Regions from separate parts of the Psychrobacillus sp. INOP01 genome, predicted to be linked through region 1. Evidence: riboswitches for the same ligand, from Rfam matches in the RefSeq annotation. Region 1 holds a riboswitch; each other region holds the start of a gene.
What was found. A riboswitch is a leader RNA that binds a small molecule or an ion and turns the genes downstream of it on or off. The one in region 1 is predicted to bind S-adenosylmethionine.

Region 2: another riboswitch for S-adenosylmethionine. It lies ahead of KD050_RS07075 (bifunctional homocysteine S-methyltransferase/methylenetetrahydrofolate reductase); the one in region 1 lies ahead of KD050_RS19980 (MetQ/NlpA family ABC transporter substrate-binding protein).
Region 3: another riboswitch for S-adenosylmethionine. It lies ahead of KD050_RS18265 (Fur-regulated basic protein FbpA); the one in region 1 lies ahead of KD050_RS19980 (MetQ/NlpA family ABC transporter substrate-binding protein).
Region 4: another riboswitch for S-adenosylmethionine. It lies ahead of KD050_RS04490 (methionine ABC transporter ATP-binding protein); the one in region 1 lies ahead of KD050_RS19980 (MetQ/NlpA family ABC transporter substrate-binding protein).

The regions. Positions count from the first base shown of each region.
Region 1 is NZ_CP073315.1:4,071,072-4,074,282, forward strand. It holds gene KD050_RS19975 (methionine ABC transporter ATP-binding protein) at 1-429, opposite strand, end outside; gene KD050_RS19980 (MetQ/NlpA family ABC transporter substrate-binding protein) at 487-1,308, opposite strand; SAM riboswitch class I at 1,401-1,516, opposite strand; gene KD050_RS19985 (PPC domain-containing DNA-binding protein) at 1,671-2,177, shown strand; gene KD050_RS19990 (pyridoxal phosphate-dependent aminotransferase) at 2,219-3,211, opposite strand, start outside.
Region 2 is NZ_CP073315.1:1,406,661-1,409,871, forward strand. It holds gene KD050_RS07075 (bifunctional homocysteine S-methyltransferase/methylenetetrahydrofolate reductase) at 1-1,214, opposite strand, end outside; SAM riboswitch class I at 1,287-1,396, opposite strand; gene KD050_RS07080 (nuclease-related domain-containing protein) at 1,622-2,566, opposite strand; gene KD050_RS07085 (protoporphyrinogen oxidase) at 2,690-3,211, opposite strand, start outside.
Region 3 is NZ_CP073315.1:3,747,511-3,750,721, reverse strand. It holds gene KD050_RS18270 (hydrolase) at 326-622, shown strand; SAM riboswitch class I at 1,130-1,233, shown strand; gene KD050_RS18265 (Fur-regulated basic protein FbpA) at 1,303-1,518, shown strand; gene KD050_RS18260 (cupin domain-containing protein) at 1,688-1,930, opposite strand; gene KD050_RS18255 (hypothetical protein) at 2,250-2,411, opposite strand; gene KD050_RS18250 (DinB family protein) at 2,771-3,211, shown strand, end outside.
Region 4 is NZ_CP073315.1:876,181-879,391, forward strand. It holds gene KD050_RS04485 (methionine ABC transporter permease) at 1-542, opposite strand, end outside; gene KD050_RS04490 (methionine ABC transporter ATP-binding protein) at 535-1,560, opposite strand; SAM riboswitch class I at 1,651-1,755, opposite strand; gene KD050_RS04495 (thioredoxin family protein) at 1,790-2,110, opposite strand; gene KD050_RS04500 (toprim domain-containing protein) at 2,122-2,472, opposite strand; gene gcvH (glycine cleavage system protein GcvH) at 2,547-2,927, opposite strand; gene KD050_RS04510 (arsenate reductase family protein) at 3,002-3,211, opposite strand, start outside.

The DNA.
Region 1 (3,211 bases):
ACCAGATAACTGGGTAGGATAGTTCGTATGCTTGTCAGTTAATCCAACTATTTCTAAATATTGTTCCACTCGTTTTTTTACTTCGGTTTTATTATAGCCAAGCAGCTTTAGTGGTATGGCGATATTATCATAAACAGTTGCTGTTTTTAATAGATTAAATCCTTGAAAAATCATGCCGATTTTATTGCGGGTTTCACGCAGTTTAGGAAGTGGGAGGGAAGTAAGTTCTACTCCGTTAATGAAAACTTTTCCTTCCGTAGGTTTTTCAAGTAAATTTACGCATCGAATTAGCGTACTTTTACCAGCACCACTATATCCAATGACTCCGTGGATTTCTCCTTTATTCACCTGAATGTTTACTTGCTTCACTGCTTTTACTGTTCCACTCTTGCTATTAAACTCTTTCGAGACATTTTCTAATACAATCATTTGTTATCTTCCTTTCTAAAGAAAACGCTACCGAGGTCGGTAACGTTTTCAAGTCCATTATTCGTCCCAGCTTGGTAAAACAGAACCTTTAAACTCTTCTTCGATGAATTTTTTTACCTCTTCAGATTGATATGCTTTTACAAATTTTTGGATCGTTGGATCATCTTTGTTTTCCGCACGAACAACAACAAAGTTCACATAAGGGGAGTTTGATGATTCTAGTAATATAGAATCATCTTTTGGACTAATACCTGCTTCAAGTGCAAAGTTGGTATTGATAGCAGCTGCATCTACTTCACTTAGCTGTTTTGGTATTTGAGCAGCTTCTAGTTCAATAAATTTAAGGTTTTTTGGATTCTCTTCAATGTCATAAATACTAGCTGTTTCTCTTTTGTCTTCTTTAATTTTGATGTAGCCATTTTCTTCTAAAATGTATAATGCACGTGCGCCGTTTGTAGGGTCATTTGGTAAACCAAAAGTTGCACCGTCCGGCAGGTCATCAATTGACTTGTATTTTTCTGAATACACGCCCATCGGATTCAATATTGTTTTTCCTACTGGCACTAAGTCTGTGCTGTGATCCTCATTAAACGTGTTAAGGAAAGGTTCGTGTTGGTAGCTATTCGCATCTAAGTCACCCTCTGATAATGCAGTATTAGGTAAAATATAATCAGAGAATACTTTAAGTTCTACTTCTAATCCGTCCTTAGCTGCGACTTCTGCAGCCACTTCCACAATTTGTTCATGTGGTCCAGCAGTTACACCTACTACTATTTTGTCCTCATTGATCGCTTTAGTTTGTGAGGCTGCATCAGACCCACAAGCTGCAAGAGTCCCAGTTAATAGTACCGTTGATAATAAAAATCCAATTTTCTTCATTTGTCATTCCTCCGAATAATTATTAAGAACTTTGTATAAATATAAAAGCCTCTCTTCCATTAGAAAGAGAGGCGCAAAAGTACATTTGTCCTCTCTTATCTATCAAAACAAAATGTTTTGCAGGATTTAGCACCTTTCCACATACATTTAATATGCGGATGGTTGCCGAGCTTCATCGGGCCAGTCCCTCAGCTACTCTTGATAAGAGATATCAGCTATTAAGTTTTCCAACAGTTCATAAAATATAATTTACTACATCAATTTGTTAAAGTCAACAGGCTTTTTTTTATAGTTGCATATAACATTCGAAATAGTTTATGTTTAATAACAATAAATAATTATACATTAGGAGTGTGTAAGCGGTGTCAAAAATAAGGGTAAATTTTGCTGTAGGGCAATTCGGTAAGGTGGTAGGTGCACGTTTAGTTTATGGAACTGACCTACTTGAAGGGATAGAGGAACTGTGTAAAGTAAATGGAATTCAATCAGCTACGATTCTTAGTTGTTTTGGTAGTTTTCAAAGGAGTGGATTTGTTTATTTGATTCCGAGCGTTAATTCGCCTATAGGTGTAGGATACAATAATCTTGTTGTAAAAGAGGGACCAATTGAGTTTTTGCAGGGTACAGGAGTTGTGTGCCAAAGAGATGGTCAGTTTGAAACACATTTTCATGGCACAATATGTGACCAAAATGGTAATATTTTTGGTGGTCATTTTATTAAAGGTGAAAATCCTGTAATTACAGTAGACCTAGTGTTAGCAGAAACTGTTGATATGGAGTTTCGGAGACAGTTTGACGAAGAAACAGGGGCTAATCAGTTTTATCCGGTAGAAACGAATAAAGAAACACCTAACGAGCTACTTAAGTGAGTAAATGAAAACTGCAGCCCTTCATAAAAGGGCTGCGGTTTTTAAAATAAATTAAGCTCTCCAATACGTGTAATTGCTTCTTTTAATCGTTCTTCATCGACTAATAGACCCACTCGAACATATCCTTCACCGTATACACCAAATCCATTACCAGCAGCAACAGCTACGTCTGCTTCTTTCAAGAGTAAATCTGCAAAAGCTTCACTCGAATAATTATCGGGAACAGGTAACCATGCGAAGAAGGAACCTTTGGGTGCATTTACCTGCCAACCAATACTGTTACAAGATTCGATCAGGGCATTTCTTCTACCTTCATATAAATCAACCAATTCCTTTACACATTCTTGACTATCATTCAGCGCTATGGTTGCCGCATCTTGAATAGCAGGGAAGAGACTTACAAATAGATGATCTTGAATTATATTAATAGCTTCAATAATTTTAGCATTTCCTACAGCAAAACCAACTCTCCAGCCGGCCATATTATAAGTTTTGGATAGAGTATACATCTCTATGCCAACTTCTTTCGCACCTTCTGCCTGTAAAAAACTTACTGGCTTCACGCCATCGAAGCCAATTCCTCCATATGCAAAATCATGAACAATAGCAATATCAGTTTCTTTTGCTAAAGTAACAGTTTCCTGGAAAAACTCTAGTGTAGCAATAGCGCCAGTAGGGTTATTAGGATAATTTAAGTACATTAGTTTCGCTTTTTGTTTTTGCTCCTCAGTTAAAGAGCTGTAATCAGGTAGGAAATTATTTTCTTCGATTAATGGCATCGTGTTAAACTCAACATTTGCAATTCCCACCCCTGATAAATAATCAGGATAGCCAGGGTCAGGAAGCAACATTAAGTCATTTTCATTCATCAGTGCTAACGGAAGCTCTACTAAACCAATTTTAGTTCCAAATAAAACAGCGACCTCAGTTTCAGGGTCAATATCAACATTATATTCTCGTTTATAGAAATTGGCCGCAGCTTTTTTAAAATCTCCAGTTCCACGAAATGGGCTATACTTATGATTTAGTGGATT
Region 2 (3,211 bases), 1.6 Mb from region 1:
AGCGCATCCAGTCCCATTAAATGAGATTGGAGACCGATTAAATTACGGTCACGGCATGTAATATGAGCAAGGGGACGAATATTTTTTTCATACTTTAACATTGAACCCATTGCCATATTGCTAATACGTGGGGAGGCTAATGAATTGTCCGCCATCGTCACTGCATCAACTCCAGTAGCGTATAGCTGTTCCGCACCTTCCATAAACGTTGCCGTATCAAGATGACGAGGGGTGTCTAATTCAACAATAATCGTCCGTTCTGTTTTAGCTTTTTCATGAAGGGGTTGTGTGTTAGTCGGCTTGGCATCTTGAATAATAATAGGCTTTCTTGTCTCTACAACCTTACTAGTAATAGGTATTAAATGACCAATATGTTTTTTCACTGCTTCGATATGCTTTGGTGTCGTCCCACAGCAGCCTCCTATTAAGCGGACTCCCGCATCCCTTAGGTGCAATGCTGCTTTACCGAAATAATCGGCATCGGACTCATAGACAATCCGTCCTTCATCTATATCAAGCAGACTCGCATTCGGATAAGCTGATAGGAATGCTTTTTCTGGAAGCTTTACTCCTTCAAATGCTTGAATTGTATGATGGGGACCTAGTCGACAGTTGACTCCCACGACATTTGCTCCGATTGACTCGAGCTGATGTAGCGCATCATTCAGAGGTAAGCCATTTTGCAAAATACCAGGCTCATGCATAGATACTTGGGCAATGATTGGAATATCAGTTAGTGTACGAAGATGAGTCACAGTAGTCTTTAATTCTTCCAAGTCATAATACGTTTCAAGTAACAAACCATCTGGATCTCCCGCTAACAACTGGATTGCCTGCTGATCGAGTGAATGGATAATCTCCTGAAGCGAGGCATCACTTTTCCGAATTCCTAGAATACCCCCGATCGTACCGAGGACAAATTGATTGCCTGGTGCAGCAGCTTTTTTGGCAATTTGGATTGCCGCTTCATTTATTTCTTTCACTTGGTTTTCTAATCCATAGCGTGCCAGCTTAATGGCATTCGCCCCATACGTATTCGTTTGAATAATATCCGCTCCGGCCGCAATATAGTCTTGATGAATCTTCTCAATAATTTCCGGCTTCTTAATATTCAATTCCTCATTGCAATAGTCAATTCCATACGAATAAAGAAGTGTTCCCATTGCCCCATCCGCTGTCAGTATAGACGTCTGTAATTTCTCTAATAAACCCATTTGTATCCATCCTCTCCCATATAAAAAAGCCTTCCATGAAAAGAAGGCTTTACGAGTATGCAAGATACCACCTTCTCATCTTTCAAACTTTTGCAAAGTCTGCTGGATTTAGCACCTGACCAATTAATTGGCTGGTTGCTGAAGCGTCGTAGGGCCAGTCCCTCGGCTTCTCTTGATAAGAATTTCACTATTCAATTTTCTATTAGACATATCGTACCTTTATTCAACTAAAGCGTCAAGATATGTTTTGAATTTTCTATACACTTCGAGCGAGAAAATAATGATTCGACCGATGTTGAGCGTTATTCAACCGATAATATTATATATTCGACCGATATGACCAACTATTCGACCGATTATCACTCACATTCAACCGATTCTTACTCGTATTCGACCGATTCCTGCTTTTACTTCCACTTCCATGTATAAATTGTGTTTTTACCATTTCCACTTTTCACTAAATTCATTGAGTTTAAGATTCGACAAGCAGATTGTGAAGTATCCAGATGAAGAAATTTCTTACATTGCCGATTCTTAATTGTCTTCCCAATTAAAACAAACCACTCTCGAATCGCTTTCTCATGTGCTAGCCTGTCTACATGACCACAACGCTTACAGTTCCAACCATTCTTCTTTTTCTCTATGCCAAACACTCCACATTTTTCACAGCACACTCCAGTGTGTAAATCATTTGGATGGATGCCCCACCGACTACACATTGGATATGGAAAGTAAGGTTTGTGACTTGTAACGATTTCTTTACTCAATGCATGCATATCATTGCTAGACATACACTGTTTTTCGAGAGGAATTTTACGTAAATAGACAGGAATTGTTTGATGAAGAATAGCATTATATTTTGTGGGAGGTTCTATAACTCTAACTTTGAAGTTTGTTAATACAATTACTCCGTAAATAGGAATTGTCACACTTCGTTGTTTCATCCATTCGTCGAGTAAATAAATATTACGTTCAATCTGTATCTCGGGACTCTCAAATACATCCACTTTACCTTCTTCATTTTCTCTTTCTAATTGATAAGGATTTTCCTTAAAGCTCAACTTCCCTCCTATATTCTTACTCTCTAAAACCACTGCAAAATGCTGCGTCAAAAACACTGTATCAATCTGAAATTTCCCATACGATTCCAAACTTACATCGTGCAACACCACATATTCAAACGGAAATGAATACTTATGAAACACCTCGTCCACTCGAAATTCCCCATGAATCCCTGCCATCGCCAAATGCATTTTCGAACGAATTAATTCCTTCAACTCATGCATCTCTGGCAATCGCCGATCCAATAGTTGCAACCCAAAATAGCTATACTCTTCAGTACGCACTTTCATTATCAATAGATCACCCCATCCGCATCGTATCACAACCTTAATAATTGTAAATTCCACCAAATAAGCAACTATTTCATTTTCCCCATAAAAAAAAGGACCAAAATTAAATTTTGGTCCAAAAACTTATTCAACTATTGAATTTACGATTTTTTCTGCAGTTTCTTTACCGTTTTTAATACAAGCGACAATTCCAACTCCGTAATAAGAACAGCCTGCCAGTACTACGTTTGGCATTGCATCAGTCATTTTAGCTGATAATGATTGAATTGCCTCACCGTGTGCTAAATGATAGTTTGGCATTTGATCGTTCCATTTCGTTACTTCTATTACTTTAGGCTTGCCCGTTAATTTCAAGCTCATTTCAATGTCTTGGAGTGCAACTTCTACTAGCTCGTCCTCCGTCATATTTTTCATGCTCTCGAAGAATGGGCTTGAGCTCTTGTAGAACATACGTACAAGTAATTGATTGTCCTTTGATGTATGTGTCCATTTACGGCTTGTCCACGTGCATGCATTACATTTCACATCACTATTTTCGGACACGATAAAACCAGTGCCCTCTGCTGGAAGCTGCCCGTCTGGTATATCAAAACCAAGATATACACTAATAAGTGATGAATTTTTCAGGCTGTTGAAATCAGTATC
Region 3 (3,211 bases), 320 kb from region 1:
CCACATTTTACACACTCTTTCTGAACATCAAATCTTTCATTCTTTTTTTCAGCAAGTCATAATTCAGATTTTAAATTGCTATCTATTTGAAATAAATTTCCTTCCAAATTTCTAATTCATATTGAAAATCCCTTAAAAATAAACTTTTTTTCTAAACTACTTTGCTTTAAGAACAATATATTTATAAACCAAAGAATGTAGCATTAATTCTACTAAATTAAACGAATTTATCTTCACTTGCCAAATTGTACAATCACCTTTCATATTGAAATCATAGATTATAAATGTACGGCCAAACTTTACAAAACCAAAGGAGGTATTGAATATGAGACATTCTAATAGTAAAAGTAATGAATGTAATGAATGTGATAAGAAGAAAGAACATACTGATAAAGTTGCAACTAAATGTAAAGGTTGCATTTGTGATCAATTAAGACGATTACAAACTCAAACTGAAGTTGATGTTTTCTTATCAGGTGGTCAGGTGTTAGAAGATGTTGTTTTTATTATCTTAGATCAGAGTAATTGCTGTGCATTCTTTAATGATCCAACAACAGAACCTGGTTCAACACTTATCGTAGACTGCCAATTTATTCAAGCTATTCGAATAGAAGCAGACTGATTCATAAGAGGTCTCTTTCTTTATGGAAGGGGCCTTTCTCAGGCCACTCAACATTCTATATTGAATCGAATATTTTATTTATTTAAAAATTGAGGGAGAATAATTTCCAGTTCACCCTATAAATATTTAATGTCCTTTGAATCGCATTATGTGTCAAATGCGACATAAAAACCCCCATTCATCTTCAGCTAACCTGCCTCTTTAGTTCAATAAGAAAATGCTTTATGGTCTTCAAGTAAAGCACCCGTTAGTGCAACAAGAATTCAATACTTTTCCGAAAATTCCTCCTTCAACATGATGAATACTAAATGTTAAAATTCGAGGTGAAAATAAATGTGACTATTTTCTCAACTGCTCTTTGAAAAAAATGTCTTGTCATTACTCCTTAACAGAAAGGAAATAGTCGCAGAAGGAATAAATTTTTTGTTCTAAAAACGAAGTTTAATTAAAGTAATTTAAAAACCTAGTTGACAGATAAGAATAATGAGGTTAATATAACATATAAATTACTTATCAAGAGAGGTGAAGGGACTGGCCCGTCGATACCTCAGCAACAGATTCAATGAATACTGTGCTAATTCCTGCAAGTACTTGTGCTTGATAGATAAGTTGAGGTTATAATATACCAGTTCCTCTTCTTATCATTTAAATCGTGTCATTTTAAATGAAAGGAGACAATTATGGGAAAATTATTGAGGGAAGCTATTGAAATTAAGCGGAATCAGTTAATTAGTAAATTGCTGGAGTTTGAACGGTACAAATTAGATGAAAGACATCTTTATGAGTTAACAATAACCGAATTGGAATATTTATATTTTAAACTTCAATCTGAAGTTCATCCGCATATTGGAATGGATTCAATCGTTTGGAAAAATTTTTCAAATAATATTAAATGACCTAATTATTGTGAAGAGCATCAATCCATTAACGATTGATGCTCTTTTGCTGAACTGTTGATCTCTTGATTGCTTTTCATCAATACGCGTTACTCCAGTTGGATGTGACTAGTATCCTTAATTAGTATCAGTTAAATGTTAATTCAAACAAACTGGATTTAGATGGAATTTATATTTTTTCAACGTTATATACAGTTCGTTCACTTTGCACATTACCGATATTTAATAATTCATATGGTTGAATCAGAGCAACATAATCTTCTTCAATTACTGGCATATGCTCTACTCCTTTTGGAATAACAACTAATTCACCCTCACCCAAATGTATATCATCTTGATCTTTTAATTTTATTTTTAAATGTCCTTTAATAACTAAAAATAATTCATCTGATTCGTCGTGGTGATGCCATATGAAATCACCTTATATATTTACTATTTTAAAAGCTGAATAATTTACATTTGCAATATTCTTAGGCTGATATTAGTCTTAGATCAAGTCAAATTTGGACATAAAATTTACTTTTTCAATCTTTGTCATCCCTCCGCAACTATTAGTATTACACAAAATGTGAATGGAAATAATTAGTTTTTAAATATTTCACATAATAAAAACACCTAGACAATTTAGTCCAAATGCTTTTAAAAGGGAGAAAACTTAATGGGTCGTTTATGAAGTAACTCATGCTATTACTTTACTACCTTTATTTGCGACTTCGCTAGTGTAAAGAAGTTCAGTATTTTATCACATAATAAATTACATAAAACCATCCAAATATTCCGTGTAGAATTGCCCAAAGTATTGACTTGTTGACACTCCAAGAGATAACTATAGCTAATACAACTCCAAAACCAATTCCACTAGATGTTGCTTTTACTGATCTCTTTTTACTCATTAATACCCACCCAATCCTTTCAACAGTCTTATCAATTAATATATTCCTCTTACGCAATACCTTATGCCGAGACAAATAAGCTTATCTGCAATATCTCATCATTCGAAACATCCATCTGTATCCCAACTGTAGGCGTGGATATTTTACCGCTACGTCCACCACTTATATTTTCTGTAAAGATTGTGGAGTAGTCGCATCCATCAATGTTGATAAACCACTCAAATTTCGAGCTGAAATTGAGCACTTTTTTATGTCAGTCTCATTCGAACTGCGCAATAATATATTTATTAAAATCATGCCTTTTCACCGAACACTTATTCGTGTACATTTAAAACATACTAATAAAAGGGGGAAAATTTTTGAACTCTATTGAATTAATTATTTTAAATTTTATCGAAGTACGAAGAAGAAGTATTAAGGTTTGGACAGCTATTCCACAAGAAAAACTACAATGGAAACCGGATGACGAAGCAATGACTTGTCTAGAAATGATTAGGCATGTTCTAGAAAGTGAACATTATTACCATCTAGCAATCCAAAATCAAGGCAGTCTGGCAGTATTTGATTCTCCTTTCGATAAACAGCCTTTTTCTACTGTGAATGCCGAATTGGAATTTGCCGAACCTTATAGAAATCGGTTCTTAGAAACAATTAGGTCATTTTCTGAAAAAGATTTAACCAATATTAAAATTGACCGCTCTGATGCAGGTTACATAAGAGACTTGGGTGATATGTTGTTAAGAGTTGCTTATCATGAATCTATCCATACTGGCCAATTGCTTGATTATTTAAGAACAGCG
Region 4 (3,211 bases), 1.1 Mb from region 1:
GCTAAAGTCCCTAGTCCACCCGCTCCAATGATACCTGCCATCGCAGTATAACCTACAAGTGAAATGGCTGTGACTGTAATTCCAGATACTAAAGCAGGCATAGATTCTGGCAATAAAACCTTCCATATAATAGTAGTAGTTTTAGCTCCCATCGATTTTGCTGCTTCTAGCACACCTTTATCAATTTCTCGAAGAGCTATCAATACCATACGTGCGTAAAATGGAGCAGCTCCAATTACTAAAGCTGGAAATGCCGCGTTAGGGCCACGCATTGTACCGACCAAAAACTTCGTTAATGGTATTAATAAAATGATCAAAATAATAAACGGAATAGAACGGAATATATTAACGAAAGCCCCAGTTAACCAGTTAGCTAATTTGTTCGCCCACGCCTGATGAGGACTAGTTAAGAAAAGTAGAAGACCGAGAACTAGTCCAATAATTGCTGTCAAAATAGTGGATACCGCAGTCATATAAAGAGTTTCAAGTGTTGCTTCCCACATTTTTGGCCAATCAACATTAGGAAATAAATCATTAATCATTGTTGATCACCTCTGTATTTACTTTTTGTTCATGTATATAGCGAATGGCCTCATCCACTAGTAATGCATCTCCTTCTAATTGAAGGATTAGTGTACCGAATGCACCATTTTGGGTGTGCGAAATATTCCCTTGAACAATATTCACTTCTAAATCAAATTGCTTGATAAGCCTAGACAATATTGGTTGCTCTGTTTGCTCCCCAACAAATACTAGCTTGATCAGTTTGCCATTTGGATATAGTTCTTTTAAATGCTGTATTGTTTGTAAGGCTTTATTTGAATCACTGACTTGCGAAACAAAACGCTTCGTAATAGGTTGTTGTGGATTTTGAAATACGTCTAGCACTTTTCCTTCTTCAACAACATGACCTTTTTCCATTACTGCAACTCGACCGCATATCTTTTGAATGACCTGCATCTCGTGAGTAATCAATACAATTGTCAGACCTAATTTTTCATTGATACTAACTAATAAGTCTAAAATTGAGTCCGTAGTTTCTGGATCTAACGCAGAGGTTGCTTCATCACAAAGAAGTACTTCTGGTCGATTGGCTAATGCGCGTGCAATTCCGACACGTTGCTTTTGACCGCCTGATAGTTGAGATGGATAATAATGTCCTCGTCCTTCCAGACCAACTAAATCAATAAGTTCTTTTACTCTTTGAGAACGTTGTGCTTGCGGAACTCCAGCTATTTCTAATGGGAATGCAATATTCTCTTCAACCGTTCTTGACCATAACAGATTAAAATGCTGGAAAATCATACTTACCTTTTGTCTTACTTGTCGAAGCTTCACATCATTTATCTTTGTGATATCTTGATCATTCACGATAATTTGTCCAGAGGTTGGTTTTTCTAATCCATTTAATAAGCGAATAAGTGTACTTTTACCTGCGCCACTGTAACCGATGATGCCAAAGATTTCACCTTTCTTTATGTCAAGATTCACCTCTTCAACTGCAACGATCGTACCTTGTTTCGTGCTAAACTTTTTCGAAACATTATTTAAACTAATCATGGGAACCTTGCCACCTTTCTATCTAAAAAAACCCTCCTGCAAAAGAGCAGAAGGGTTTTAAGTTATCCATTTTAATAACATTCATCCATTCTCTCATTTCCCAAAGCATTTGCTTTGCGTGATTTGGCACCATTTCATTTACATGACGGTTGCCGGGCTTCAAAGGGCACTTCCCTCCACCTCTCTTAATAAGAGTGACACTATTTAATTCTTGGTATATCGTATATTATCACACGACTACTTGTTCGTCAATACTTTTTATAGCGTCTAATATAAATGGAACAGATTGAAAGGCATATATTTTTTTATATACAGTGCCACCTTTAGCTATTAACAGACATGGCACACTTTCAATATGATAATCCATTGCAAAGTTCTCTAAATAATTAATATTTGCTTGCCCAATCGAAAAAGGCTTCATCTCTTGTACAACTTGCATCATTTTACTAGCAACTTGGCATGTTCCACATAAAGGTGTATAAATATAAAATATCGCAAGCTGACCACTATTCTTATGGCTATTCCACTGTTCCAGTGTCCATTCTTTCACATTACATCATCCTAAAGTAAATATTCTTTCTTCACTTTTATATTAACACTTTTTAAAATGGAAGCCAAAACTTTGAACGGTGTAGTCGCTACTTCGCAATACATGGGGTTGGTGTAAAGATGAATCGCCTCTGGATATTCCTTCCTCACAACTGACCGAATTTGCTCGCCCGATTTATCTGCATCTAAAAATGCATATATAGGAATACCATCATAAGGACTTAAAATTTCTTCTAGCTTTACATTCGATATCGTTCCGTTTGTACAAATAATTTCTGTTGATTCATCAAGAAGTTTTAAAAGCTTTAGTTTATCTGATCTTCCCTCAACGAGAATTAATTTTTCACTAAAGACAATAGCCATTCAGCTTCTCTCCTAACTATGCCCTTTCCAATATTATATGAAAAAAACGCCGATAATAATCGGCGTTTGCATAATTATTCTGAAATTAATTCTTCGTATTTTTCTGGAGAAAGTAAACCATCCACTTCCGTTAAATCAGCTGGTTCGATAACAATCATCCATGCATTTTCATAAGGGGACTCGTTTACATATTCAGGGCTATCTTCTAGTTCTGTATTGACCTCTAAGACTTTACCACTGATCGGTGCGTACAATTCAGATACGGTTTTTACAGACTCTACACTACCGAAAGGATCTCCTGCTTTGATCTCATCTCCGACTTGTGGAAGCTCGACAAACACGATATCTCCAAGTTCAGATTGTGCAAATTCAGTAATACCGATACGGACATTTCCGCCTTCAGTCTTTACCCATTCATGTTCTGCTGAGTATTTTAAATCTTTAGGTGCGTTCATATAATAATCCCCTCTCCATTTTTCATACATTCATCTATAATATTCACATATTTTTATAGTAAAAACAAGTGACTTTAAGAAGTCTTCCACACATCCTCAAACTGTTGTTCCTTGAAGCCTAGCGTTAATTTTTTTCCATCAAAAACAACTGGTCGTTTAATAAGCATCCCATCAGAAGAAAGTAAGGATAATTGTTCGTCTTCTGACATAGTATCAAGTTTGTCTTTCAAACCAAGCTCTCTATATTTAATACCAGAAGTATTAAAGAATTTTTTTAGTTCCAA